DNA from 3 places in the Mesorhizobium sp. M0870 genome. Region 1 is predicted to be linked to each of the others. Evidence: riboswitches for the same ligand, from Rfam matches in the RefSeq annotation. Region 1 holds a riboswitch; each other region holds the start of a gene.
The links. A riboswitch is a leader RNA that binds a small molecule or an ion and turns the genes downstream of it on or off. The one in region 1 is predicted to bind thiamine pyrophosphate.
Positions count from the first base shown of each region.

Region 2: it holds a riboswitch for thiamine pyrophosphate, as region 1 does, so the genes downstream of both, thiB (thiamine ABC transporter substrate binding subunit) here and NKH97_RS24320 (YkoF family thiamine/hydroxymethylpyrimidine-binding protein) in region 1, are expected to answer to the same signal.
Region 3: it holds a riboswitch for thiamine pyrophosphate, as region 1 does, so the genes downstream of both, thiC (phosphomethylpyrimidine synthase ThiC) here and NKH97_RS24320 (YkoF family thiamine/hydroxymethylpyrimidine-binding protein) in region 1, are expected to answer to the same signal.

Region 1 covers NZ_JAMYOI010000023.1:66,912-76,524, forward strand. Annotated here, with positions in the region: gene NKH97_RS24265 (PfkB family carbohydrate kinase) at 1-200, opposite strand, end outside; gene NKH97_RS24270 (ADP-ribosylglycohydrolase family protein) at 197-1,237, opposite strand; gene NKH97_RS24275 (GntR family transcriptional regulator) at 1,241-1,966, opposite strand; gene NKH97_RS24280 (DUF982 domain-containing protein) at 2,184-2,477, opposite strand; gene NKH97_RS24285 (hypothetical protein) at 2,538-2,795, shown strand; gene NKH97_RS24290 (DUF3309 family protein) at 3,078-3,233, opposite strand; gene NKH97_RS24295 (hypothetical protein) at 3,485-4,090, opposite strand; gene NKH97_RS24300 (methyltransferase family protein) at 4,467-5,162, opposite strand; gene NKH97_RS24305 (ABC transporter substrate-binding protein) at 5,339-6,358, opposite strand; gene NKH97_RS24310 (ABC transporter ATP-binding protein) at 6,351-7,118, opposite strand; gene NKH97_RS24315 (ABC transporter permease) at 7,115-7,876, opposite strand; gene NKH97_RS24320 (YkoF family thiamine/hydroxymethylpyrimidine-binding protein) at 7,972-8,580, opposite strand; TPP riboswitch at 8,571-8,684, opposite strand; gene NKH97_RS24325 (RodZ family helix-turn-helix domain-containing protein) at 8,880-9,200, shown strand; gene NKH97_RS24330 (formyltransferase family protein) at 9,245-9,613, opposite strand, start outside.
Region 2 covers NZ_JAMYOI010000013.1:69,636-79,248, forward strand. Annotated here, with positions in the region: gene NKH97_RS17405 (amino acid ABC transporter permease) at 1-394, opposite strand, end outside; gene NKH97_RS17410 (amino acid ABC transporter substrate-binding protein) at 533-1,306, opposite strand; gene NKH97_RS17415 (RNA polymerase factor sigma-32) at 1,630-2,493, shown strand; gene NKH97_RS17420 (M48 family metalloprotease) at 2,518-3,987, opposite strand; gene thiQ (thiamine ABC transporter ATP-binding protein) at 4,244-5,035, opposite strand; gene thiP (thiamine/thiamine pyrophosphate ABC transporter permease) at 5,028-6,647, opposite strand; gene thiB (thiamine ABC transporter substrate binding subunit) at 6,891-7,889, opposite strand; TPP riboswitch at 7,933-8,047, opposite strand; gene NKH97_RS17440 (thiamine diphosphokinase) at 8,135-8,779, shown strand; gene NKH97_RS17445 (ABC-F family ATP-binding cassette domain-containing protein) at 8,781-9,613, shown strand, end outside.
Region 3 covers NZ_JAMYOI010000044.1:13,414-23,026, forward strand. Annotated here, with positions in the region: gene NKH97_RS31085 (sugar ABC transporter ATP-binding protein) at 1-91, opposite strand, end outside; gene torT (TMAO reductase system periplasmic protein TorT) at 165-1,235, opposite strand; partial or broken gene NKH97_RS31095 (ISNCY family transposase) at 1,715-2,214, opposite strand; gene NKH97_RS31100 (SDR family NAD(P)-dependent oxidoreductase) at 2,580-3,332, shown strand; gene NKH97_RS31105 (GntR family transcriptional regulator) at 3,344-4,012, opposite strand; gene hemA (5-aminolevulinate synthase) at 4,860-6,071, shown strand; gene NKH97_RS31115 (ATP-grasp domain-containing protein) at 6,616-7,920, shown strand; TPP riboswitch at 8,144-8,260, shown strand; gene thiC (phosphomethylpyrimidine synthase ThiC) at 8,364-9,613, shown strand, end outside.

The sequences.
Region 1 (9,613 bases):
CCATTGGGTCCGCTGCCGAGTTGGCCGCCGAACACCACCTGCATGCCGGTGCGGCTGGCCGCGACCATCATGTTGAAGCCGCCGCCGGCGACCTGGGCGAAGCTCGACGCCGTCTTTTCCATGCCGGGCGCCGGCAGGGCGTCGATGCGGTAGACATAGTCGACCACGGCACTGCCGACATGGACGAGACGGCCGCTCATTCCGCCGCGTCCTTGCCGGAACCGATTTTCGCCACCCTTGCTGCCACGAGGTCGGCGGCAAGCGCGCGAACCTCTGACATGTCGAGGCCGACAAGCCGGGCGATATGCTGTTGCGGCAATCGGGAAAAACCGCTGCAGGCGCCGGCCATGCCGGCGGCGATGGCGCCGATCGTATCGGTGTCGCCGCCGATATTGGCGCTGATGATAGCTGCTTGCCATGGGTCGCCACGGGCGACTTCCAGCACGGCGAAGGCCGCCGGGACGGATTCCTGGCTGGCGACGCCGGTACCCACCAGATCGGTGATCAGCCGAATGGCATCCCTGATCGCCTTGCCGCGCACGATGTCCTGCGCCCAGACGATACGCGCGGCGATGTCGCCGCCGGTGACCCAATGACCAAGCGTCGCCCCTCGCCTCGCCGCCGCGACGGCGCTGGCGGAAGCATCGCGCCAGCCACCGCCGGCGATGCCGCGGCTGACGGCAGCGGCAACGGCAGCAGCGGAAGCGATTGCGATCGAGGTGTTGTGCGTCGCCCGGCAGGTCTCCGCCACCTTGGCGACGAACGCCTCCAATGGTTCGAGCGGCATCATGATGCCGACAGGCCCGATGCGCATGGCCGCGCCATTGGTGTCGCCGCTGCGTCCCGCTTCCTCGGCCGGTACGCCATTGTTGATGGCGTCGATGGCCCGTTTGGTCGACGGCCCCAAGAGATCATAGCTGCCGCGCGCCTTGACCTCGCGCTCCCAGTCGAGCAGCGCATTGACCCAGCGCGCGTGGTCGAAACGGTCGCCGGATTCGACCAGGATGCGGCCGAGCAGCAGCGCCTGTTCGGTGTCGTCGGTGATGGTGCCGGCAGCCAGTCCCTTCGACACCGGATGATCGGCGAAAGGCTCGATGAAATCCTCGACATGGCCGTGGAGTTCGGCAATGCGAACCGGCGACAAAAGCTGCGTCGGCATGCCGAGCGCATCTCCCAGCGCTCCGCCGACAAGCGCGCCCATGGCGCGATCGATGGCCTTGCTGGTTGCATCCGACATCGCTCAGAACCTCATATGCAGCGCAAAATGTGCCGGGTTGAGCAGGCTGGTGACATACTCGATCGGCCGATCGTCAGCCGCACGCGTCAGCCGGCGGCCGCGCAGGAAGGGCGTGCCTTGTGGGCAACCGAGGATGGCCGCATCCTCGGCATTGAGCATCTCGATCTCGACCCATTCCTCGCCATGGTCGGGAATGAGGCCGGCGGCGCGCAGCGTCTGGTGCAGCGAGCCCTCGCGCAGTCCGCGCAACGGTACGTCCTCAAGCTCGGAGGACAATGGCAGCCGGCTGCGCTCGATGGAGATCGCATGGCCGTCGCTGGCGTTGGTGCGCACCCGGTCAACGGCAATGAAGAACGGGCTTTCGATACCAAGCAGCGCAGCCAGATCGGGGTCTTCGATGACCTCCAGCCGCAGCGTCCGCGTCTCGGCATTGGCGCCGGCATCGGCCAGCGCGCGCGACCAACCGATGGAGTCATCGACCGGCTTGCCGTCGAAGGTGACGAACGAGCCAATACCAACCCTGGTCGTGATCAGCCCGCGGCTGGACAGTTCTTCGAGGCCCTTGCGGACCGTATTGCGACTGACGGAGAAGCGCTGGACAAGTTCATTCTCGCTTTGCAGGCGGTCGCCGAAGCCGAGAACACCGGAGCGGATTTCATGTTCGAGAACGGTGGCGATCTGCTCGGGTTTGCCCGTACCGGGAGACAGTTGAACCGCGCGCCGCTTCATATAGGTACCTGTTCAGTGAACCTGTATAGTCCTGTTCAATATCTGGATAGAAATGCCGTGTCAACAGATGCCGGAAACAGGCCCAATGAACCCCGAATTTCGGATTGTCCGCAGAGCGCGCCGAACTGGCCGGTTGCCATGGCCCGGAAAAGCCGGTGAAAGACCGAGATCAACCAAGAGGATAGAGCCGATCCTTGATTCAATTTCACCGGGCAGGCTACGGGATCGACACCTCACGCGGCTCAACGAGAATGTCCGCCTCGATAGCGGCGTTGATGAACGCCGCCCTTGCCGCCGAGACTTCTTTCTTTCCCTCTAGCACGGCCAGACAGACCTTACGGGCAACCATATGCTTTTGCCCGGTTGCAACCGGCCAGCGGTTCAGCAGGATGTCGGCAGCCTGAGCGACCCGCTCCACGTTGAAGATCGAGTTTCGCGATCGGCCGAGCGCAATCCTGACCGGCTCATCGAAACGCTGATCTTGCACGATGCCACTCCCCAAAGTCGGCATTCATCGATTCGCGGCCTTCAACCCCGCGCAATGTGATAGGTTCCGCGACAAAGGTGCAAGATGTCCGATTCCAGTGGCCAGAAAAATCCCAGGCTGATCGTCGTGGTCGCGTTCGATCGCGGTGAGGATGGCGAGTTGTTCCCAGCCTTTGGACCCGCCGACCAGCAGAGCGAAGACCGCGCCATACGCACCGCCAGGGCTCTAGCGGCAAAGCATGCCGGCGTCATCGCCTGGAGCCGCGAGGCCGATCCGACGCTGGGCGAATACGGCCCGCCGAACACGCTCTTCGTCAGCGGCGACGTACCTGACATGGAATAGTCGACTGGCGTCAGCTTCTGGATGCCTTGCCCATAGGGTTTGATGCGAGCCGGTTTCCCCTCGCCAGCAAGCAAAAGCCCGCTACGGTGAACCGGAGCGGGCCTTGGAGGAGGACAAGGGGTGGGACCCTCTCCTCTTGTTTCCACGGGGGGGTGTGGACCGCAATGACCATACGAAAGTTTTGCAGAGTGCAGGATCACAAGCCGGCTTGCCTGCATCACAATCCGGTGCACGCCGATATTGGGGGCGCTCACGAGATTGCGATCAGTTGCGATAACCCGGCTAGATACGCCCGAGCACGACAAGCACGATGGCGATGAGCAGCACGAGCCCAAGGCCGCCGCCGCCATAGTAGCCGGTGCCGTAGAACGGACCGCCACCGAGGCCGCTGAGGCCGCCAAGCAGCGCAATGATGATCGGTATGGTTCCAAGACTCATAGCGATGTTCAAAGACGAGCGCTCCAAAGGCTCTACCGTTCCGCGCGATTGTGGCGGGCATCGCGTGCGGAAGAGGTCTGCCGGCAACAGAAGCGGCCATCCAGATGATGGCAACCAGAATTTGATTCCGGCACGCCTGTGGACGCAGAAAGCCCGCCAGCGTGGCGGGCTTTCCTACCGGCCGGAGGCCAGGAGAGTGCGGTCGAGCCTCACGGCTGATTCGGCACTTCCAATCCCCGGCCCCTCCAGTATCAGCGACGAGCGATCAGGAGGCAGAGTTGCCGTAGATCGCGGTCGTAGGCGCCTTCGCTGCTGAGCACGTCGACGCAGCGCTTCTTCATTCGCGCCACGTTGCTATCCGACATCTGGGCCACGACACCCGGCAGGCTCGGCCTGCTGGGGTTTGACGGATTGGACGGATTGCTCGGGTTCGACGGATTGCCTGGATTGATGCCGCCACCAATACCCACGCCGACGCCGCTCGTCCCGCCTACATTGGCGCCAAGGCCGGCCGTAATGCCGCCAGACCCTCCGATGTTGGCGCCCGCGCCGGCATTGATGCCGTTGCTGCCGCCGACCGAAGCGCCGAGACCAGCATTGACACCGCTCGAGCCGCCAACATTGGCACCGGCACCGGCATTTACACCACCGCTGCCGCCGACCGAGGCGCCCACTCCGGCACTGATGCCGCCACTGCCGCCAACGGAAGCCCCGACACCGGCATTGACGCCGCCGCTACCACCCACCGAGGCACCAACGCCAAGGCCGATTCCCGCAGCATTGGCGGGCAGGGAAAGAGCTAAAATTACCGCACTACCCGCCAACATATTGGCGACTGTCTTGATGGTGTGAGCCATAACACTCTCCTGTTGTCGTTGCGCTAAAGCAATTGGCGAGAGGCCGATTGCAAGATCAACTACGCGAGGTGGTGAATTTCAGTTTCAGAGAGAGAATACTGAACCTGAGGCGTGGTGTACATCAACAAAATTTCTGAAACAAAATGATATTAAAGTTTGAATAATTGTTCTTTACACGAACAATTCGTAAGGCATTGGCGATCGGACGTTACTCTGCTCCATGCCGCACACCGCGCTGGACATGGATAGGCCTCTCGCAAGATCAGCAAGACCGCCGCGATGATTGCAAGTGGCCAGAGTCTATCGGCGGCCGGATGCGGGAGTGAGAGAGTGCAAGCGTGATTGCAGGCCGAACGATTCTGCGCCGGCCCGCTTGTCAGACGATCCCGTAGAACAGCCTGTAGTGGGCGCGCTTCATATAGTCCCGGTATTCCGGCGTGGCGGCTAACAGCGCCTCTTCGCGCAGGATGCGATGAACCTGGAAGAAGGTGATCGCGGCGTAGACAGCAAGATTGTAGAAGGAAAAGGCCGACAGCAGGAACAGGACATGACCGGCAAGGTATCCGGCATAGATCGGGTGCCGCACCAGGCGGTAGGCACCGTCGGTCATCACGCCGCGATTGCCTGGCAGAATGGCGAAAGAACGCCCTAGCGATATCTTCCCCCAGATCACGAACCCCAACGCCAGGACTTGCAGCGGCGCAGCGGCATAGACCGGGATGATGGCCACGCCCGGTTGCAGGTCGATGAAGCCGACACCGAAGCTGGCGACCACCGAAACAACCACCGTCAGCGGGTTCCAGTCGCGTACCTGCGGTCGCCGCGACAGAAGCAGCCAGGTAAAGGTCAGGATCTCGGAAATTGCCACCAGCGCCACATTGATGCGGGTCGGGTCGAGCATCAGGTGATATACGCCGCGGTAGACGAACATGCCCGCGAAGGCCAGCGCGCAGATCCGAAAGAAACCTTCGCGCAAATCCACCAGGATTTCGCGCTTTCGGGCTGCGGACAAAATCCTGCCGTCACTGACGTGCGAAAGCGCCTCGCTTTTTGATATGAGCAATGCAAACACCCCGATGATCCCTCGAGGCGACCTTTGCACGCAACCATTGCCGGGCAGTTAATCAACAAGATCAGATCGGTGTTTAAACTGGCTGTCGGGGAGCCAGGGTGCCACATCCAGACGACCCTGCTCCACGCGGTCGTCCAGAAATAGACTGGCGACCCATTTCATTTGGTTTTGCCAGACTAGCTCAGATAGTCGTTGCGGAAATAGCTCCCGAAATCCGGGCGTTGAGCAACCAGCTTGCCGTCGGCATCACGCAAAATGCCGGACGCGAAGAGATAGCCGCCGATCGCTTCCATCTTGGCTGGATCCATCGTCCCGATGGCGCCGCTTTGGCTGCGCAGATAATGGCCGTCGATCAGCGCCTTCAGCGAGGCGTGGATCAGCGCCGGATTGGTCAACGCATCCTTGTTGGCCGCGATCAGCAGGGCTGCCGCATCTTCGGGGTGATCGACCGCGAACTGGTAGCCGCGCCGCGTCGCCTGGACAAAGGCGGCCGCAGGCTTGGAGTTTGCCTGGAGATAGGCTTCGCTCGAAGAGATCAGTGTCGTGTGCTCGTCAGGCACGCCGTAATCGGCATAGACGAAGCTGCGTTGTTTGACGCCCTTGAGCTCGGCGTCGACACCCTCCCAGGTCGAGACTTCGAGCGTGAAATCGACCGAACCATTGGCCAGCGCCTCATAGGCTGAGGTGCCGAGCGTCACCGTCTCGAAATTGCCCTTGCCGCCATCATGGCGGATGATGGTCGATATCAGGGCGTTTTCCCAGGCGCTGCCGAAGCCGCCATAGGTCAGGCCGTCGAGGTTTCTCGGGCTTACTATCTCGCTGCGGGCCGCATTGAAGACCACGCGGCCGGTTTCCGATTGCACCACCGCATAGACGCCCTTCAGGTCCGCTCCGGCGGTTCTCTGGGTGAACAGGCTGATGGTGCCGTTGATGCCGAAATCGGCGACGCGATTTGCAACCAGCGTGCCCGCACCGGTATCGCTGTAAGGCAGGATGTCGACCTCGAGCCCGGCCTCGCGATAGAAGCCCTTGTCGCGGGCGACGAACAGTCCGATGTGGTTGGTGTTGACCGTCCAGTCGAGGGCAACGGTGACCTTTTGTGCCGATTGTGCTTGGGCTCGCCCCGATCCGGCAATGAGCGGAAGGCCTGTGGCAAGGGTCAGCAACAAGGCCTGCCGGCGCGTCAAGTCAATCATGATCGTGTCCTTTGGATGGGGTGGCGTTGAGGATGATGTCGAGAATCTCGGCCTCGAGCGCACTTGCCTGGCGCGCGGCATCGCCGCCAAGGCTGCGCGGGCGCGGCAGCGGCACCTTGATTTCACGCACGATGCGGGCCGGGCGCGCCGACAGCACATAGATGCGGTCGGACAGGAACACGGCTTCGCGCACGTCATGGGTGATCAGGAGCGCCGTCCAGCGATGATGCCGCCACATCTGTTCCAGCCAGCGCTGCATGGCCGTGCGGGTCAGCGCGTCGAGCGCGCCGAACGGCTCGTCGAGCAAAAGCATGTCGCGTTGCTGCACCACCGTGCGCAGCAAGGCCGCGCGCTGGCGCATACCGCCGGACAGTTGCGCTGGAAAATGCCGCTCGAAGCCGGCAAGCCCGAATTCGGCAAACAACGGCGCAACGCGCACCCGCGCCGCCTGTCTCCTCATGCCTTGGACTTCGAGCCCGAGCGTCGCGTTGTCGAGGATGCGCCGCCACGGCATCAGCGCGTCACGCTGCGGCATGAAGGCGAAATGCCTGCCGTGGTCGTCGAGCGGCGCGCCGTCGAACAACATCTCGCCCTCGCCATGCTCGGCGCCGGTCAGAAGCTGGAAGAGCGTCGATTTGCCGGCGCCCGAGGGTCCAAGGATCGAGACGAATTCACCAGCGCCGACGCTAAGCGAAATATCGGCCAGCACGTCGAGCCCACCGAACGCCTTGCGCACATACCGCAGTTCCAGCCGGCTCATCGCCAGGCTCCCTTCCCGGCGGTTTCCTTGCCGGCCCGCTCCCAGGGCATCGCAAGGCGCTGCAGCAGTACAGTCAACCCGAACAGGACAAGGGTCAGGGCAGCGCTCACTCCGACGGCGGCAAGAACCAGGTCAGGACGGAAATTGTTCTTGACGTTGAGCATGTAGATGCCCAGCCCCTTCGCGGCCCCCGCATATTCGGCGAAGATCGCGCCGACCACGGCGTAGGTGATGGAGATCCTCAAGCCAGCGAAGAAATAGGGCAGCGCCGAAGGCAGCCGTGCCAGCACGAAGATGCGCCAGCGCCCTGCCCCCATGGCGCGCAGCATTTGCCCGATCTCGGCCTCGGTCGACTCATAACCCTCGACCAATGCAACCAGCATCGGAAAGAAGGTAACCAGCGCCACCAGCATGATCTTGGGCGCCAGCCCGAAGCCGAACCACAGCACCACCAGCGGCGCGATGGCCACCAGCGGCAAGGTCTGGCTGACGATTAAGACGGGAAACAGCGCACGCCGCAGCGGCTGGAAGAAGTCGACCAGCATCGACAGCACGAAGGCGGCGCTGAGCGAACAGGCAAAGCCGAGCAGCGTGGCGCCGATGGTCGGAATGGCGTTGTCGGCCAGCGCCTGGCGATTGAGCAGCGCTTGCTCGAAAACGCGCGACGGCGCCGGCAGTATCGTCGGCCTGATGCCGGAATAGGTGGCATAAAGCTCCCACGCCACTAGGAGCAAACCGACCGAGATCATGGCCGGCATTGCCTTGACAAGAAGGCCCGCGATCGGGCGCGAAGCGAATGATGATGAGACCACGGGAGATAACCTTTGACGGCCGCGCGGAGGCGGCGGCAGCTTCAGACAGCCGACGGGCTGTTGGCCGAGACCGTGACGTCGAGGGTTACGTGGCCGGCGCCTGGTCCGAAGCGGCAGAAGGCCTCGTCCAGCGCCGAAAAGATCGCACCGGCATCACCGCGCAGTTTCGTGCAGAAATGCTTGGAACGCTCATAGACGCCGGACTGCTTGAGAAAATCGATGCAGCCGTAGATCTCGTCCATGTGGTCGTCGGTGCCCATCACATAGAGCGAGAACTGCGCCGCCGCCGGCTGGCCGGTGGCAGCAGCATTGCGCACCGCCGCGATGGCCGCATCCTTGCGCGGGCCGAGTGGCCCGACAGGCCCGCCAAGTGCATCGGAGCGGCAGATCGGATCATCCGGCTCGCCAGGGCACCCGCGCGAGATGGTGGCCGACAACACGCAATGTTTGCCGCTACGTGCCGCCGCCACGAAGAGGTCGCGCATGGCGGGAAACAGCACTTCGGGCGACCCGACCAGCAAGGTCGAGATGTCGTCGATCTCGATCCTGAGCTTGTCGCGCCAGGGATCGAGCGCACCGAGCGCGCCAAGAATGACACCGACGAAATCGTCGGTCATGGGGTATAGGGAAATCTGTGCGCCTGAAAACATCGCCCGCCTCGCTCCGCTGGTATTACCCAGATCAGCTTCTAGGGTCTGTGGGCTTGCCGCCCCCGTCTCAGCCCCGACCGTACGGAGCACCCCTGTGGATGTGCGCCTTAAAGCATCATTCGAGTTCAAGGGAAAGCCGTTTTTTCAGAGCACTGCGCCAAAAGCATTGCGCCAGTCACGGTGCGCCTGAGCGGAATTTTGTCGGGAACCTTCGCCGCCGCGACCGGTTGTCCCCACAGTCGCAACGCGATCACTTTCGTAGAAAATAAGCGACGACTTCACAGAAATGGAGACAAACCATGTTCATGAAAATCCTCGCAGCTTCGGTTCTCACCATTGGTCTGGCCACGTCAGCCATGGCGCAAAGCGCCGGCAGCAACAACGCAAATGGAAGCGGCAGCGGCAAGTCGGTGACGGTTGAGCCGAACACGCCGGCTTCCCCGAATACGATCGAGCCGGACACTGTCGACCCGGGCACGACCAACAGCACGACTGGCACGGTAGGGGACATGAATTCGAACGCGGATCAGAATTGCCCGACCAACCCGCAAGGCGCGCAGCCGGACGCCGATGGTAACGCGACGGCGCCAACGGTAAACGATAATCATTGTGGCAAGTAACCACGTCGCAAACGGATGAAGCCGCTGGGCATCGCCCAGCGACTTCATCCGTTTTTCTGGTCCGCAGCACGCGCTTTGCCGAACAGCCGGATTTCTGGAGCGGGTCTCCCGGCGGGCGGGCGCGAAAATAGGTGTTTCGAATTGAGCAGCCGTTTGAGCACTCTACCGTAGGTAAAATACAGGACCCGACCGTTGGCGAGATCAAATTCCACTGTTCCCCACCGCCTGACCGGGGCCTTTCCTGTGCAGGGCCCCAGCCTTCTGATCTGGAATCCCAGCCTGACTTTGCGCGTTCCGATTTCAAGATAGATGCCTGGCAGAAGGCCAAGCACATGCCATAGCCGTACAACATGCTCGACCGACATGGCCGGCGAGATTATCAGGTGGCTGGGCTGAAGCCGCGCCCAGACGAA
Region 2 (9,613 bases), on a different contig from region 1:
GGCCCCAGGTCATGCCGATCGAATAGGCGGCTTCCCACTGGCCTTTCGGCACCGAGCCTATGGCCGCGCGGATGATTTCCGACGTGTAGGCGCCGATGTTCAAGGTAAAGCCGATCAGCGCCGCCGTGAAGGCGTCGAGCAGGATCCCGACCGACGGCAGGCCGTAGAAGATGAGGAACAGCTGCACCAGGAGCGGCGTACCGCGGAAGATCCAGACATAGAAGCGCACCAGCGCGACCAGCGGCTTGGGGCCGAACAGCCGGGCGAGTGCAGCACCCAGGCCGACCGTCAAGCCGAGAGCAAAGGACAATAGCGTCAGCGGCACGGTGAAGATCAGCGCCGCCCACAGGAGCGAAGGCAGCGACTCCAGCATCAGTTGCAGCCAGTGCGGCACGTAAGACCCTCCAGATTGGTCGAAGCAGCTTGGTCAAAGCAAGAATGCGTCGGCCATATCACGACAAAAGCGGCGGGCCGTCAAAGACGGCTCGCCGCTCGATAGTCTCATGGGCGGCGGACCGGCCCGCCTCCCGGATTACTTCGAAACGTCCTGGCCGAAATAGGTGTCGGAGATCTTCTTGTAGGTGCCGTCGGCCTTGATATCGGCCAGCGCCTTGTTGATAGCGGCGACCAGCTCCGGGTCGCCCTTGCGCACGATGACGCCGGAATAGTCGGCGTTTTCCTCTTGCGCGGCGATCCTCACATTGGCGTCGGGCTTGTGCTTCTTGAAGTCGAGGAACGACAGACTGTCATTGATCGTGGCGTCGGCGCGGCCGGTCAGAAGCAGCTGGATCGACTGGTCGAAGCCATCGGTGCCGACCAGTTCGGCGCCGTTCGTTTCGGCCAGCTTGCCGAAATTCGAGGTCAGCGACTGCGCCGACTTCTTGCCCTTGAGATCGGCGAAGCTCTTGATGTCGGTGTTGTCGCCGCGCACGATCAGCACCGCCTTAGAGGCGATGTAGGGATCGGAGAAGTCGTACTTTGCCTTGCGGGCGTCGGTGATGCCGACCTGATTGATAACGGCATCGTAGCGATTGGCGTCGAGGCCGGCGATCAGTCCATCCCACTTGCCTTCGAGGAACTCGGCCTTGACGCCAAGCTTGTCGGCGATCGCCTTGGCGATTTCGACGTCGAAGCCGACCAGTGCACCGGACGTGTCATGGTAGGTGAACGGCGCATAGGTGCCTTCCGTGCCGACCTTGATGACACCGGCGTGCTTGATCTGGTCGAGATTGGGGCCGGCATGGCCTGCAGTGACAGCCAGGGCCTGCAGCGTTCCGGCGATAATGAGCGACTTGAGCCATTTCATTTTTCTGTGATCCCGTCCTTGGCCGGCTGGCCGGCATATTTGTGAGCGCTGGAAACTGACAGATGCAAGCCGAAAAAATAAGGAACAGAATTTCAAAAACACCGATTTATGAAACCCAGTTCTCCAACTGGAACTTTCTGCTCGTCATCGCAGCCATCACGAACCGTCCTGGGAATCCCTTCAGGCAACACAATCCCGCCGCCACGGTCGCGGAACCTTTCCCGCGCATGGCAGTTCTGGCTGTTGTAGGGCACGACGCCGCCATTTCAACCCGGGCGCCAGCCAAGTTTGCAAAGTCATCCGCACCACCCAGGGAGCGCCTCATGATGGAAGACACGGCAGGACGGATCATGGTCCGCGCGGCAATGAAGGCTCCCTACCTCGAGCGTGACGAAGAGCATCGGCTTGCATTGCTCTGGAAAGAGGACAACGACCAGAACGCGCTGCACAGCATCACCGTCGCCCATATGCGGCTGGTCATTTCCATGGCCTCCAAATTCCGCCATTACGGCCTGCCGCTCGGCGACCTGGTTCAGGAGGGTCATGTCGGACTGCTCGAGGCCGCCGCCCGCTTCGAGCCGGAGCGCGAGGTGCGGTTCTCGACCTATGCGACATGGTGGATTCGCGCCTCGATGCAGGACTATATCCTGCGCAACTGGTCTATCGTGCGTGGTGGCACCAGCTCGGCCCAGAAGGCGCTGTTCTTCAATTTGCGACGCCTGCGCGCGCGGTTGGCGAATGGCACGGAGCCGCTCTCCAACGCCACGCTCTATCGCGAGGTGTCGGAGGCGCTTGGCGTCTCCGAAGCCGATGTGGCGATGATGGATTCGCGGCTCTCGGCGCCCGATTCCTCGCTCAACATGCCTATTGCCGACGATGCGGGTTCGACCGAGCGCATGGATTTCCTGATTTCGGACGATCCGCTGCCCGACGAGATCGTCGGCGACAAGATCGATGTCGCGCGCCGCTCGCTCTGGCTGAGGGAGGCGCTTCGCGCGCTCAACGCACGGGAACTGAGGATCATCGAGGAACGGCGGCTGAACGACGAGGGCGCGACACTCGAAGCGCTCGGCGAAACGCTCGGCATCTCCAAGGAACGCGTCCGCCAGATCGAGGCCCGCGCCATGGAAAAGCTCAAGGTCGCATTGGTGAAGCAGAATCCGGAGTTCATCGCGACTGCCGCCTGAACGGCGGCAGGCGTCCAGCGGCGCCTACTTGTCGGTGACGATCTTGACCTTGTCGCCGGCCGAAACCGCGGCACCGGGCGACAGCGCATTGAGGACGCGGAACAGGTCGAGCTTGCGGTCGACGCCGACCATCTGCGCCGAAAGCGAACCCATCGTCTGCCCAGGCTGGACGGTGACGACGCGGATGTGCAGCGGCTTCAGCGCCGTCTTTTCGGCAGCGCTCAAAATCCGGAACGAGCCGCTGACCGAGCGGGCGATCGTGTCCAGCGACGTGCTGGCGGAAGGGGCCGCGGTCAGCAGCCGGTAGACCTGGCCGCCGGCGCGGATCACCGCAATGTCGAACTGCCAGCCTTCGGCGCCGGCATGCGCGGTCGCCGCCTCATTGCCGTTGATGGTTTCCTGCTTGACGCTGCTGTCGACGAGACCAGCCACCCAGCCGCTGCGGATATAGTCCGTCAGCGCCCGGTTCTTGTCGATGGAAACGCCATCGAAACGGATCGCTATGTCGCCGGGGCCGGTGGCCGTCACCGCTGCCGCCGAATTGTCGATGATGAAGCCGTCCGGCACCGTGAACGACACGCCAAGGCCCGGGTGCAGGAAGGTTTCGCCGCGCACATAGCCTTCCTCGGGTGTGTCGCCATAGAGCAGGCCGTCTATGCCGGCGAGGAAGGAATCGCGGTCTCGCGTGCCGACGCCCGGCGCGCCGAACTGGCGGGCATGGCGCTGCGCCAGATCGATGCGCTGCGGCGTGTTGGGGTGCGTGGCCAGGAAGTCCAGGCTGGCGTCGGTGGCGCCACTGATCGAGCGGAAATCGGTATAGGCCGACATCGACTGCAGGAAGCGGCCGGCGGCGAAAGGATCGTAGCCGGCCTCGCCGATCGACTTGATGCCGATGGCGTCGGCTTCCAGCTCCTGGTTGCGCGAAAATTGCGCCAGCCTCAGCTTGCCGCGGATCAGCGCCGCCTTGGCGGTCGGGCTGTCGCCGAGCACGTCGGAAACCACCTTGGTCGCCAGGCCTTCCTCGGCCTCCAGTTGCTGGCGCTGCAGGCCGTGATTGGCGGTAACGTGGCCCATCTCATGCGCGATGACGGCGGCAAGCTCGGCCGAATCATTGGCCAGCGCCAGGAGGCCGCGGGTGATGTAGAGATAGCCGCCCGGCAGCGCGAATGCGTTGACGTTGGGCGAATTTAAAATGGTGATGCGATAGGTCTGTGTCGGGTTGGCGGACACCACCGTCAAACTACCGACCACCTTGGCGACCATGCGTTCGAGCTTGGGGTCGGAATATTCACCGCCATAAGTCGCCAGGATGCGCGGGTGCTGCGCCTTGGCCAATTCGGCGAGCTTGTTGTTGGCGCCGACATTGTCCACCGTGATCGGCTTGTCGGAAGGCTGGAAGCCGGATTCCTGAACTTCCGGCGGCGTGAACATCTGGCAGCTTGCCAACGCCACGGCAAAACCGGCCAGCGCGAGAAAACGCGCCAGCGGTTTCATTCCCAATGTGTTAGCGCCGATCGCCAGAACGGCTTCCTTTCGGGTCCCGGCGCATGACCACGAAAATCGGGGGCGATCTTCGGAACGTGTCATGCGCCATCTCAAACTGCTGCAGCATCCGTGCCCGTCCCTTAGGGCGGGCGGCGGATACTGCAGGCAAATCACGGCCTGTGCCGGACCGGTAGGGCGACCTAGCCACACTCCCCCGGTCATGGCAAGCAAACGCCACATCGCCTGGAGCCGGTTTGACCGTAAATTATGTCCGCTTCCGGGCAACATCGCGTGATGTGGAATATCCAGCACCCGCGCCGATATAGCGCCGGAACGCCTCCGGACCAGCCCCGGTAAAGAAATCATCAGCCTTGCCGGTTGCGGCCACCAACCCATTGTCGACAAACACCATGTGCTCGCCGATGCGGCGTGCATCCTCGGGCTGGTGGGTGACAAATAGCACCGTCATGGCGCGTTCGGCATGAACGGCAGCAACCAGATCCAGCATCTCGTCGCGCAAAGCGGGTCCGAGCGAAGCGAAGGGCTCGTCGAGCAGCAACACCGGTCGGTCGCGCACCAGCACGCGGGCCAGTGCGACGCGCTGGCGTTCGCCCCCAGAGAGCTCGCGCGGCAGGCGTTTCTCCTTGCCCGCGAGACCGGTGCGCGCAAGCGCCTCGGCGACCGCGACGCGGTCCGCCTCGGTCAGTCCCAGGGAGGGCGAGCGGCCGAGCCCGACATTCTGCTCGACGGAAAGATGCGCGAAGAGATTGTTCTCCTGGAACACCATCGACACCGGCCGCGCCGAGGCCGGCTCGGCGCTGACATCGGCCCCGCCGATCAGCACGCGGCCCGATTGTGGGGTCTCGAAGCCGGCGACCAGATTGAGCAGCGTCGACTTGCCCGAACCGCTCGGACCCATGATGGCGGTGATCTTCGCCGTGGCGAACTCGACGTCGAAGACAAGTGGCGCATCGCCATAGCTGCCATAACTGAACGACACATTGTCTAGCCGCACCGGCGCGCCCTTTTCGAGCCTGTTGGCCGCCCTCTCACGCATCGCGGACCTTCTCCCTTCCCAGCCAGTGCGCCGCCACGATCAACGCGAGACAGACGAAGCCGAGCAGCAGTGCCAGGCCGGCGGCATCCTCGGTGCGGTAGCTGCCCATCCGTGCCAGAAGAAGGTAGGGCAATGTCTGCACGGAATCACTGCCGAACAGGGCAATGACACCGAGATCGCCGAGCGACAGCGCCATGGCGAAAGCGAAGGCCGTGGCGAGCGGTCGCCGCAGCGACGGCCAGTCGACCAGCATCAGCCGGTTCCAGCCCGCAATGCCGAGCTGTGCGCAGAGCCGTTCGTGACGCTCGCTCGCCGCATCATAGGCGGGACGCACGGCGCGTAGGGCGAACGGCATCGCCATCACCGCATTGACGGTGACGACCATGACCGGGGCGATGGCGAAGGCATCGCCGACATGGCGCAGCAACAGGAACCAGCCAGCGCCGACGACGATCGGCGGCACGACAAGGACAAAACCGGCGCCTGTATCGGTGGCGCGTTCGAGCAGTGTCTTTGCGCCGGCACGGCGGTTCAGCGCCAGTGCCCGCCGCGCCATGGTCAGCACCAGCGACAGCATCACCGAAAGCAGCGCCGACAGGAAGGCGAGCGCTGCGCTGGTCAGCGTTGCCTGCCGGACGGTGGCCTCGCTGGCCAAACGGCCGAGGTCCGCACCCAACCCGGCCACCACGGTTGCCGCCATCGGCCCAACGACGAACAGCAGCGCCAGGATGATGACTAGCGCGTTCAACCAGGTCTCGCTCCGATTGACCGAGAGATAGCGGCGTTGCGCGACCGGCAAATTGGTGTCGCCGACCACATTGGCGCCTAGGCGCGTCAGGGCCAGCACAACGATAAAGGTCAAGGCGATCTGCAACAGCGTCAGTGTAACGGCCCGCGCGGGATCGAAATCGAAGCGCAGCGCCTGGTAGATGCCGACCTCAAGCGTCGTCGCGGCCGGCCCGCCGCCGAGCGTCAGCACGATGGTGAAGGATGTGATGCAGAGCATGAACACCAGCCCGGCGACGCCGGGCAGTGCGGCGCGCAGCGTTGGCCATTCGATCAGCCGGAACGCCGGCCGCGCCGCCATGCCGAGCTGGCTCGCCAACCGCCATTGGTCGGCCGGTATGGTCTGCAGCGCCTCGAGGAACAGCCGCGTCGCCAGCGGCAGGTTGAAGAAGACATGGGCGACGAGGATGCCGGACAGGCCATAGATGCCCGGCCAGCTTCCCCCGCCGATCACGGCAAGCACGCCGGCGAAATAGCCGGCACGGCCATAAAGCGCCAGGATGCCGAGTGCTGCGACAATAGCCGGCAGCGCCAACGGCACGGCGAAGATCTGCAGGATGAAGGCGCGAGCGAAGAAACGTGGGTGCCGCGACAGAGCGCGCGCCACGAACAGCGCCGGGATGACCGAAAGCAGCGTCGAGAGCGCCGCTTGCCAGAGCGTGAAGCGAATGACGCGAAGCAGATAGGGATCGAAGGTTGCCCAGGCGCCCGAGAAATCATGGGCGCCCTCGAAAAGCAGGCCAGCAAACGCGCCGCCGATCAGCAGCGCGATTGCAGCGAGCGCGAGGGTGCCAGCGGTGATGCGGGGGTCAGACGCGCGTTGCACGCTGGACCACCATTCTTTCCATCGCGGCAATTACAAAGGATTGCGTTCCTTGGCGCCCCCCTCTGTCCTGCCGGACATCTCCCCCTCCAGGGAGGAGATCGGCCGTCACCCATGCTTCCGCTAGTCTCCAACGTTGCCGGACTATAACCAGCAACGACGCTGCCAATCTCCCCCCTTGAGGGGGAGATTGCCGGCAGGCCAGAGGGGGGTGGAGTGGCGCGAACATCAAAAGAACTCGCAAGCCTACTTGCTCATCACCGCCAGCCATTCATCGACCCAAGCCTTGCGGTTGGCAGCGACCTCTTGCGGGCTGAACAGCAAGGTCTTGGTCGGCTTGACCAGTTTGTCGAAGGCCGGATTGAGCGGCTTGTCGGTCTTGCCGGCCGGGAACATCCAGTTGGTCTCGGGGATGGCATCCTGGAATTTCGGCCCGGTCATGAAGGCGATGAACTTGGCCGCCAGCGGGTTCTTGGCCCCCGCCGTGGTGATACCCGCGACTTCTATCTGCAAATACTCGCCCTCCTCGAACGACGCTGCCTGATAGCGCTCTGTCTTCTCGGCGACCATGTGGTAGGCCGGCGACGTCGTGTAGGACAGCACCATCGGCGCCTCGCCCTTGGTGAACAGCCCATAGGCCTCGCTCCAGCCCGGCGTCACGGTCAGCACTTTCGCCTTGAGCTTGGCCCAGGCCTCGGGCGCCTTGTCGCCATAGACTGACTTGACCCACAGAAGCAGACCGAGGCCCGGCGTGGAGGTGCGCGGATCCTGGATGACGATCTTGTCATCGGCACTGCCCTCGACCAGCTCTTTCAGGCTTTTCGGCGGGTTCTTCAGCTTCTCGGTGTCGTAGACGACGGCGAAATATCCGTAGTCAAAGGGGACAAAAGTATCGTCGCTCCAGCCACCCGGCACGTTGACATCAGTTACGCCGCCATGCGGCGCGAACAAGCCTGACGCCTTGGCATCGGTGGTGAGATTGGTGTCGAGGCCAAGCACGATATCGGCCTTGGTCGATGCGCCTTCCAATCTGACGCGGTTGAGCAGCGCGACGCCGTCGGCGACCGAGACGAACTCGACATCGCAGCCGCATTCGGCCTCGAACTCCTTCTTCACCACGGGACCCGGACCCCAGTCGGCGGTAAAGCTCTCATAGGTGTAGACGGTGAGTTTGTCCTTGGCCAAGGCCGGTCCGGACAGGACCACGGCCATTGCTGAGACTAGAGCGTATAAATGCGTGCGCATCGGCGCCTCCTTCGTTCGAATTGAAAGGAATTGAGGCGTCGGACTGTCCGAAACGTCTAATCCCTCCGCCGGTACAAACCGGATCAGGTTCAGCGGGTTGGCGAGACTGCCTCTCAGCCGGTCCGCGAAGATCGCGTCCGGCACCCCGTTAGAGCGTTTCGACACATAGGCCGGGCCGATCCCCCATGCAAGTGGGAGTTTGCCGCCTTCCGTTTCCCGTGCCGGGCTGGTAAGGGCCACACGATATGAGCACATTCACCATCCTGCTTGGCGGCGATCTCATCCGCACGCCACGGCTCGACCGCCAGGCCGAAGGCTCCCGCGTCATCGCCGCCGACGCCGGCATCGGGCATGCGCGGCTGCTGGGTCTCGTGCCCGAACTGTGGGTGGGCGATTTCGATTCCGTGCCAGCCAAGCTGCCTGACGATCTCGCTTCCGTGCCGCGCCGGACCTTCCCGGCGGAAAAGGACCAGACCGATGGCGAACTGGCCATTGCCGCCGCACTCGAGCGCAGCGCGACCCGCCTGGTGCTCGCCGGTGCTTTCGGCGGCAAGCGCGCCGACCACGCTTTCCTGCATCTGGCGCTTGCCCTCCGGCTGGCCGAGGCCGGGACTGATGTGCTCCTGACCAGCGGCGCCCAGGAGGGCATTCCCCTGCTGCGCGGAACGGCCGGCTTCGACTATGCCGATGGCACGCTGTTTTCGGTGCTCGGCTTTTCCGAGCTCGCCGGCCTGACCGTCACCGGCGCCAAATGGCCGCTGAACCACGTCAAGGTGGCGTTCGGTTCGTCGCTGACCATCTCCAACGAGGTCAAGGGCCGCCTCGAAATCGCACTGGACCATGGCCGCGCGATGCTGCTCGCTCATCCCTATCCCTTACCTGAAAGCTGACATGGCCCCGCCTCTTCTCAACCTCGACGGGATAAAACTGACCTTCGGCGGCACGCCGCTGCTCGACGGCGCCGCCTTGACGGCTTCGGCCGGCGACAAGATTGCACTGGTCGGCCGCAACGGGTCGGGCAAGTCGACCCTGCTGAAGATCGCCGCTGGCCTGATCGAGCCGCAGGACGGCGAGGTGTTCCGCCAGCCTTCGGCAACTATCCGCTATTTGCCGCAGATGCCGGACATGGAGGGCTTTGCCACCGTCCGCGCCTATGTCGAGGCCGGGCTTGGCCCCGCCGACGATCCCTACCGAGCCAGCTATCTGATGGAGCATCTCGGACTGTCGGGTGAGGAACGTCCGAATGATCTGTCGGGCGGCGAGGCGAGGCGTGCTGCCCTTGCCCGCGTGATGGCGCCGGAGCCAGACATCCTGCTGCTCGATGAGCCGACCAACCATCTCGACCTCTCGGTCATCGAATGGCTGGAAGAAGAACTCATCCGCACCTCCTCGGCACTGATCGTCATCTCGCACGACCGCCGCTTTCTCGAACGTGTGTCGCGCGCCACCATCTGGCTCGATCGCGGCCAGACCCGCAGGCTGGACAAGGGCTTTGGCCATTTCGAGGAATGGCGCGACCTGGTCCTGGAGGAAGAAGAGCGCGAGCAGCATAAACTCGGCCGCCAGATCGTTCGCGAAGAGCATTGGCTGCGCTACGGCGTGACGGCGCGGCGCAAGCGAAACATGCGCCGGCTCGGCGAGTTGCAGACCATGCGCCAGCGTTTTCGCGGCCATCGCGGTGCCGAAGGGTCGGCGACCATGGTGGCGAGCGACGCCGCCGAGTC
Region 3 (9,613 bases), on a different contig from region 1:
CATGGACCTCGCCGCTCAACAGCGAGAAGTCGACGCCGTCAAGCGCCACCACACCCCCGAAACGCTTCGTCATACCCGTAAGTTCAAGCATCGCTGACACCACCGAACTCGAAGCAAAAAGGGCGGCAGGCCAGGCCGAGGTCTGCCGCCCATCGAAGATGCGACTATTGTACCGAAAATTCAGGCTTCCACCCATCGGGCGCGAAAATCTGCGTCGGGTCGATTTTGTCGACGTTGTCCTTGGTCACGATACCCGGCGCGACCAGCAGAACCTTCTCATAGTCCTTCTTTTCCAAGGCGCGCACCGCGAGGTCGACGCTGATGCGGCCCATCATCACCGGATACTCGGCGGCAAAGCCAAGCACCTTGCCTTCCTTGACCAGCTTCAGCATCGTCTGGTTCTCGTAAGACGACATGATCACGACATCGTCGCGGCCAGCGTCGGCGACGGCGCTGACGGCCGCTTCCGCCGCAGCAGCCCCGCCCCAGATGACATTGAGATCGGGATAGGTCTGCAGGGCGTCCTCGACGAGGCGCAGGCTTTGCGGAACGCCGGGCTCACCATAGAGCTCGGCCGCGAGCTTGATGTTGCCGGTGTTGATGCTGTCGCGAAAGCCCGCCATATAGCTCTCCGCCCAACCCGATCCCTGCGGACCCGGCAGGCCGATCGCGGTCGTCTTTTTGTCGCCGAGATACTTCTTGAGGTACTCACCCTCCTGAAAACCCTTCTGGTAGGTATCGGGAGTGATGCGCGCGGTGATCGGAGTTTCCAGAATGGGATTGGCGACGGCGATCTGGACAAGGCCCTTGGCGTCGCCCTCCTTCAGCTTGGCCGCCAGACCGGCTTCCGAGATGGCGGCGACGAGGATACTCTGGGCACCGGATGCGACGCAATCGTCGTATTGCGACAGCTGCTTGGGCAGCGCGTCATAGCCGCCAGCCTGCAGGACCGTCACTTTGACACCCAGGCGCTTTGCTTCCTCAACGATACCATAGTCGACCGAGACCCAGTAGCTGTCCTTGAGGTGCGGAAACAAGACGCACAGGTTCCAAGGCTTCTCGGCCTTTTCCAGCGGCACATAGTCGAGTGCCTCGACTTTTTTCAGATCGCCGCCTTTGGCCGCGTTGATCTTGAAGGGCCACCAATCCTTGGCCTGGGCGGCGTTGGGCAGGACGGCCACGCCGGTGACGAAAGCCGCCGCGAGGATGGATTGGAAAGCGCGATACTTGGTCATGTGATTCCCCATTTGTTTCGTGTGTTCCCGGGTCCGGAGCCGGCGATTTCGCCGGCTCCGCGGTCTGCCTTGGGAGCAGAGGCTTGCTGGCGGATCGTAGTACCGTCTAGGCGAGTTCGCCTTCAGGGCCATCCGCGCCGTTGTTCATTTTCACAGTGCTACCGTACTACTTATAAGTTATAAGTCAATAGCGTTTTCATTAGCCGGTGCTCAGCCGGGAAGGTGTCTTCAATCGCGGTTTCGCTGCCTCGACCGGGATCACAATCCATTTGACGAAAGACGAGGTCGGAGACAGCAGCCATGCAACTGGCCGCGGCGATGTGGGCTTCCTCGCGACCGACCGGTATGCGGCTTGTCGATCGAGTTGCCTGACATCAAGCGCCGGCGAATAAGTCAAAGCGATCAGCGTGGCCTTCGAATACAGAGCCATTGGTCAGCAGCCGCACTTCGCTATCGACCAAATCGTCATAGGGTCTTTAGGGAGGAGATGTGGCCAGTGCATTCGCGTGCTGCAACAGCCGCGCTGAACCGCACCGCAGCGTGCCATAACACGCTGCGGTCGGATGATTGTTGAAATAAGGGTTCCCCGCGCACGACCGTGCCGCTTTCCAACTTCTCTCGTCTGGCGCTTGCCAGCCTGAGTTCTTCATCGGCGCCCGGATTGCGGGTGTTGTCTTGCGACTTCATTCTCCCGGCAGCCGGGCAAAGGCCCGCAACGTGGAGGCTTCTAAATGGAACGCGGGTTCCCGATGCTTAGTGGGTGGTGCTGCTTGAGCAGGGGCAGGGCAGCACAGCCTCCGCCGGCAAGCCGTCGCGGCCGGTTCCCTTGATGGCGTGCCGGCGCAAGTCCCGCGTCACCAGGCTCGCAAATCGCGATGCACGTCCAGCCATTGCGACATGGTTTTGCCAGCTGAGAGGCCGATCCCATGTGCGGCGAACAGTCGAAACACTGATTGGTCGGTGTGCGTTCTTGGCGTATTGTGCAGCACTTCTGGCATTACTGGCCTTGCGGGGATGACGAGTCGGTCATGCGACAGTATGGATGTCCCTATCGGAATAGCCGGTCCGCCTTATCGGTCGTCACACCCGCATATCGCTCCGCTTCTAGGGAACACCCCATCACGCGAGGAAAGACATGGCCACATGCGCAGTATCGCCAATCCAGCCGTTGGGCCGACGGCCCGGCGCTTGCGCCAGTCCACCGGCTTTAACCTGCGTCACAATTGATCCACTGATCCTAGGTGACGACAACGTTGTTCGTCATGATTTGATGGGGCGGGGATTGGCCCAAAAGCGAGCCCCCCAAACTGTGCGGTTGCCAAATACGTAATGGAGTGAATTGGAATGATCATCGTAACAGGCGCCACGCACGGGATTGGGCGGGCCTGCGTGGAGAAACTTGCGTCTGCCGGTTCCAGAGTGGTGGCGACCGGCCGAGATGCAGAAGCGGGCGCGGCGCTCGAACGCGCCAATCACGGTGTCACGTTCGTTGCCGGTGACATTATCCGTGAAGACGATTGCCGCCGTGTCGTCGACCGTGCGCTTGAACTTGGCAACGGCCGGCTCGCGGGGCTCGTGAACAATGCCGGCATGTCGAAGCGCATTGCCTTCGCCACCGCCACCCAGGACGATTGGGATGAGGTCCTTGCGGTTAATGCACGCAGCGTCTTTTTCTTCATCCGTCATGCGCTGGACGGCTTGCGGCTCGGGAGGGGTTCAGTCGTCAACATGGCCAGCATCGCCGGAAAGACGGGCGAAGAAGGGCTCGCTGCCTACTGCGCCTCAAAGGCCGCGGTCATCGGGCTGACGCAGGCCCTCGCGCTGGAGTTCGGCGAGGAGATCCGCTTCAACGCTGTCTGCCCCGGCCAGATCGAAACACGCATGATGGGCAACATCATAAGCGATGCACTGCGCAAGAAGCAGCTCGAACTGCGGATCCCTGCCAACCGCTTCGGTGCCCCTGAAGAGATCGCTGATGTGGTCGCTTGGTTACTTTCGAATCAATCGAGCTATGTCAACGGCACGGTGGTGACTGTAGACGGCGGGGAAACAGCCGGCCTGCGCACACCGCGCGTCGCGCAGATCGATGGTGCTTAGGGCAATTCAGCTCAGCCGGAGCCGCGCTCGTCGAAATAGCGCAGAAAACCATGTGAGCCTCGCTGGATGTCGTTCTCGATCGCCTCGCGGGCCCTCTTCCTGTCGCCAGTCCTCAAGGCCTCGATGAGATGGTCATGTTCTTCCGCGCCGGTGTACCCGCGCGGAATTTCCCGATCGTAAACGTTAAGGATTGGACCCATCGAGGCCCACATGCTTTCGATCTGTCCGATCAGCATCGGCATACGCGACAGGCGGTAGACGCCGAAGTGGAAAGCGCGATTGGAGGATCGCGCTTCCTTGATATTACCGGCCTTATGGCTCTCTACAAATGAGGCGCGGAAGGTCTCAAGCTGTTCGAGATCGGCGGGGGCAAAATGGTCGGCAGCGTGTTCTGCCGCAAGCCCTTCAAGTGCCACGCGGATCAGCTTGATCTGAATGTAGCGGGCGCGGCTGAGGTCTGGCACCGCGGCGAACCTGCCGGAGCGCAACTCGAGCGCCTGCTCGCTGACGAGCCGCAGACAGGCTTCGCGCACCGGCGTAATGCTGGTTCCGAGCTGCCCGGCAAGATCCTGCATAAGGAGACGATCGCCCGGCGCGAAATTGCCGATGATCAAGCCATCCCGCACCTTGCTGTAAATCCGCGCGGACAGGCTGCCCATCTCCTCGGGCTGCATCTTCATAGGGCCCATGGGACTCCCCTCGCCTCTGCTGCAGCTCTATGGAAATGTCGATTTACGCGTTTCACTACGTTTATAAGTTATAATCGCTGCCTATATTTCGTTATGCAGCGGCAGACAAGTACGTGCACGTTAATTGTCTGCAGCAAACATGTCCGTTTTCATAATTATTTGTGAAATTTTGTTTTTATAAAAAACAAGGAGACCCTTCTTTTCCGATTCTGACAATGGAATGTGACGACAGAAAAAGGCGCGATCTCATCTGCGTGGCATGAGTTGGTGTGCGAGAGATGATGACATCTGAAGGAGCCGGGAAGCTTACGTGTCAATTTCCAGTCTGATGGGCAGAAATTTCCGATTCTGAGGCGACTCCGAACCGGCTGGACCGACGATGACGTCGGCACCGTCAAGATGATCCGGCAGGCCAGCACGTCCAAAAGCTGCGTATGGCGTTTGCAGAGCGTTTCGCCGCCGAAGGGCTTCAAGGGCTGTTGCGCGACAAGACGCGGCCCTCGCGCATTGCGGCTCTCGGGCCCGAAAGCCCGCCGAGCGCAGCTCTGACAAGGCCGCGACAGGAATCGAACGACGACTGGCCAGAATTATGAAATCCCTTACACTATGCAATTTCAGACATTTCAGTAACAAATAGATTTAACATTCTCTTCACTTGCACTTTGGGGCGCGTTACCCGAATTAGCTGGAGCGGCCGAAACCCCCGCAAGATCAAGCGCGTAGTCGAAATCCAATCTTGCTGGTGCTTGTCGAGGGATGCGACGCGGTGGGCCGGCGCAGGTGCGCTGTGAAGCAGCACTGAGCGCGCCGAAAAACGGCTTCCCAACAGGAGATTGATTTGGATTATGTGCAGTATTTCGCCGGAAGAATCGAGCAACTCAAAGGCCGTGGCGGGTATCGTGAATTTGCCGATCTGGAGCGTCAGTCTGGCAACTTCCCAAAGGCCTGGCTCAATAGGCCCGACGGCCGAAAAGAGATAACCATTTGGTGCACTAATGATTATCTCGGTATGGGGCAGCACCCCAAAGTGCTATCGGCAATGAAGCGCGCCATCGATGCCAACGGCGCAGGATCGGGAGGATCCCGCAACATTGGTGGCACCAACCATTATCACGTGTTGCTCGAGCGGGAGCTTGCAGCTTTCCACAACAAGGAAGCAGGATTGATTTTTGTTTCCGGCTTCAGCTCAAACGATTCATCATTGAGTACATTGGCATCTTTGATGCCGGACACAATTATATTTTCTGACGAGCACAACCACGCTTCAATTATTAGTGGATGCCGCAACAGCCGGGCCGAAAAGCGCGTCTTCCGGCATAACGACGTTGCGCATTTGCGGGAGCTTCTGCGCAGTGTAAATCCTGCAAGACCCAAGATCATTGTTTTTGAATCGGTATATTCAATGGACGGTGACATTTCACCGATCAAAGATATCTGTGACATGGCGGACGAATTTGGCGCAATGACGTTTCTGGATGAAGTTCATGCATCGGGAATGTACGGTCCGAAAGGCGCCGGCATTGCCGCGGAACTTGGCATCATGGATCGTCCAACCCTCATCGAAGGGACGCTAGGTAAGGCGTTCGGCTCGATGGGGGGTTATGTGACCGGACCTGCCTCCATTGTTGACAGCATACGAAGCTTCTCGATCGGTTTCATTTTCACCACGGCGCTTGCGCCAGCGCTTGCGGCTGGTGCGCTGGCAGCGCTGCGCCATCTTCGCGATTCAGATTCAGAACGAATTGATCTGCACCGGAAAACGAAACTTTTAGTCGGATTGCTGAAAGAGGCGGGCATCCCCGTCATGCCGACCCGAAGCCACATCATTCCTGTGCTTATTGGTGATCCATTCCGTTGCAAGGAAGCGTCCCGCCAGCTTCTAGATCAGCATGGAATATACGTTCAGCCAATTCTGGCGCCGAGTGTTCCGGTGGGAACCGAGCGGTTCAGGGTGACGGTTACGCCTGCCCATAGTACGACAGATATTCGGACGTTCGTCGATGCGCTCAGGCAGGTTCTGCTGCGGGACAATCTTGGCAAGGCTGCCTAATGTAAATGCTGGGAACGACAGGGCGCGCAGCCTCAGACCTGATTATATCAGCCGGGCTCGCCGAGGTGGAAGCGGCGGTCCGCGATCCGGTTCTGACGCCCGATCGCATCTTCGAATGTCATCGGAAAGCAGTTCCGTAACCCGCAATGACAGCTTTCGCGATCTTAAATGATGTGACTCCATGATTGAATGGGGCCGTTTGACGACTCGCTGCTTACACATCGGGCCGGTTCCAGATTCAGGGCTCACCATGAGCCGGTATGACCAGAGCGCATGTTCTTGTGCTGCGAGTTTGATGTGGCTTGGCGTGCCCTACCCGTGAGGTAGGTCACGCCCAGGCCCACGGGATCACACACGAGCAAGCCTCCGACGCCGCCCTAATCAACAACGCTGCAACAGATCCTTCAAATCAATTTACAAGATTTTTACAACCGTCAGTCGTTGACAATGGTACGGCACCGCGAGTCTGAGGTCCGGCACGGCCATAAAAGTGACGCCGGTACCCTCGGACCGCCGCCAGCACGCAACATCGGGATTAACAGCAATGGTAAGAAGAAGAGCGCTCATATTGGTCGAAGGCCATAGGGGTACTGGTCAGCTATACGTCCAAGCGGCTCAGTGTCTTGGTCTTCATCCAATCACTCTGACGGCTGATCCACCTCGGTACGACTATCTTTCGGCGGAAAACGTTGAGGCAATCCGTGTCGACACTGGCAATCTCGAAGCGTTGGTCCGCGAAAGTTCGCGGCTGCGTGCTACCCACGACATTGCTGGCATTACTGGCTTTGCCGGGGACCATGAATCGATCTATGCGACAGTTGGCAAGCTTTGCCGGCATTTCGATCTACCGGGACCGAACCCTGAATCGATTGAACGAAGCTGCGACAAATTCAAGCAACGCCAACTCCTCGCGCAGGCCGGCGTTCCAATACCGGCTTATCGGTTGGCAACGAATGCGGCGGAGGTAGAAAGCTCGGCTGCAGAGATCGGCCTGCCCGTGATTCTTAAGCCGGCAGTAGGCAGCGGCAGCATGGGTGTCCGATTGTGCCGCAGCCTCGAAGACGTAGCCGAACATACGACCTATCTATTGGGCGGAAAGCACATATGGCGGTCTACACCGAAAATACTCGTCGAAGAATTCGCACAGGGCCCGTTCTATAGCATTAATGTTATGGGGAATGAGGTCGTTGCGATTTGCGCCAATGACTTTGGTCCCCTCCCCCATTTCGTCATACGTGAGGTGACGTATCCGGCCCTGCTAACCGATCAGGAGCGTGAGCGCATCGCCGATGTTTCGCTGAGCTGTTTGCGGGCTCTCGGCCTTGGCTGGGGGCCAACTAACGTTGAACTCCGGTGCACGAAACGCGGTCCAGTTGTCATTGAAGTCAATCCGCGTCTTAGTGGCGCGCCCGACCCTCAACTGGTCCAGTTAGCTTACGGTGTCGACCTCGTCGCCGAGCACATCAAGCTTGTCATTGGCGAGGAATGGGATCTGCGCAAAAAGCATTCGCATACTGCGGCCGCGCGATTCCTGCTTCCTGATCAAGATGGCACCCTGGACTGGATTGGTGGCGACACTCAGGCAGCTGCTATATCAGGTGTGGCCGAGGTCAAATTGAATGTTGAACCCAAGACACCGATCGTCAGGAAGGGGGATTTCCGAGACTGGATTGGACATGTCATTGCCACTTCGCCCAGCCGTGCTGAAACCGAGGGCGCCCTTCAGCGAGCGGTCGACTTGATCGATTGGTCGATCACCCCTTTTCCGGCGACAATAAGAGGTGATCGAGAGCACGATGTTTGTGGGGCGTTCGGGCGGCCCACCAGTTCTGTTCCGATCAGGCATTGACGGCTTAAGATCCTTGAAACGCAGCAGTTCCGTCTACGTCAATGTCACATCAAGTTTGACGAGGCAAATGCAGCTTTGGCCACACCTGCCCTATCTGCCGCGGAACTTCTCCGCGACCCGTGGCGAGGCCGTCGGCCCAATTTGGGCCCAATTTGATTGCCGCCCACCGCCGCCGCAGGACGAACATGCGCTTGACAAGACAACGCCGGCCCGTTCAACTTGAGGCATTCACCAGGGGAGTCCCGGCAAGGGGCTGAGATACTGCTGGCTTTCGCGGCGCAGTGACCCGTTGAACCTGATCCAGTTCATACTGGCGTAGGGACGGTGCAAGCGCTTTGCGGGAGTTCAAGCCCGAGGTCCTGTTTCGGCAGGTCGACAGAAGCGTCTTTTCATCCTTCCGGCACAGAACTGGGTCTCCAATGCATGAGCAAAGGAGCCTCAAGATGAATGCCCTCACCCCCGCCGTGTCGACGGGACCGCTGCCTGCTTCGCGTAAGATCCACAAGCCCGGTGCCATCCACCCGCAGATCAGGGTGCCGATGCGCGAAATCTCCGTCCATCCGACAGCCGGCGAACCGCCCGTCACCGTCTACGACCCGTCGGGCTCCTATACCGATCCGGCTGTCGAAACCAGCATCCAAAAAGGCCTGGCCCGGCTTCGCCACGAATGGATCTTGGCCCGCGGCGATGTCGAGGACTGTGACGGCCGCCATGTCCGGCCGGAGGACAACGGATTCGCGACGGGCGAACGCCTGACGCCGGAATTCCCCATCCGCCACCGACCGCTCAGGGCCAAAGCAGGCAAGGCGGTGACGCAGCTTGCCTATGCGCGCGCCGGCATCATCACACCCGAAATGGAGTTCGTTGCCATTCGCGAGAACCTTGGTCGCGAGATCCTGCACGGCAAGCTTGAGCGCGACGGCGAGGCTTTCGGCGCGATGCTGCCCGATTTCGTCACACCCGAATTCGTCCGCGACGAGGTGGCGCGCGGACGGGCGATCATTCCCGCCAACATCAACCATCCCGAGAGCGAGCCGATGATCATCGGTCGCAATTTTCTGGTCAAGATCAACGCCAACATCGGCAACTCCGCCGTCACATCGTCGATGGCCGAAGAGGTCGAAAAGATGGTCTGGGCGATTCGCTGGGGCGCCGATACGGTGATGGACCTGTCGACCGGCCGCAACATTCACAACATCCGGGACTGGATCGTGCGCAACGCACCGGTGCCGATCGGCACGGTGCCACTCTACCAAGCGCTCGAGAAGGTTGGCGGCATTGCCGAGGATCTGACCTGGGAGGTGTACCGCGACACGCTGATCGAACAGGCCGAGCAGGGCGTCGACTATTTCACCATCCACGCCGGCGTGCGGCTGCATTACATCCCGCTGACCGTCGACCGGGTGACGGGTATCGTCTCGCGCGGCGGGTCGATCATGGCAAAATGGTGCCTGCACCATCACCGGGAAAGCTTCCTCTACGAGCACTTCGCGGAGATCTGCGACATCGCCAGAGCCTATGACGTATCCTTCTCGCTCGGCGACGGCCTTCGTCCCGGCTCGATCGCCGATGCCAACGACGCGGCGCAGTTCGCCGAGTTGGAGACGCTCGGCGAGCTGACGCAGATCGCCTGGGCGAAGGATTGCCAGGTGATGATCGAGGGCCCCGGCCACGTGCCGATGCACAAGATCAA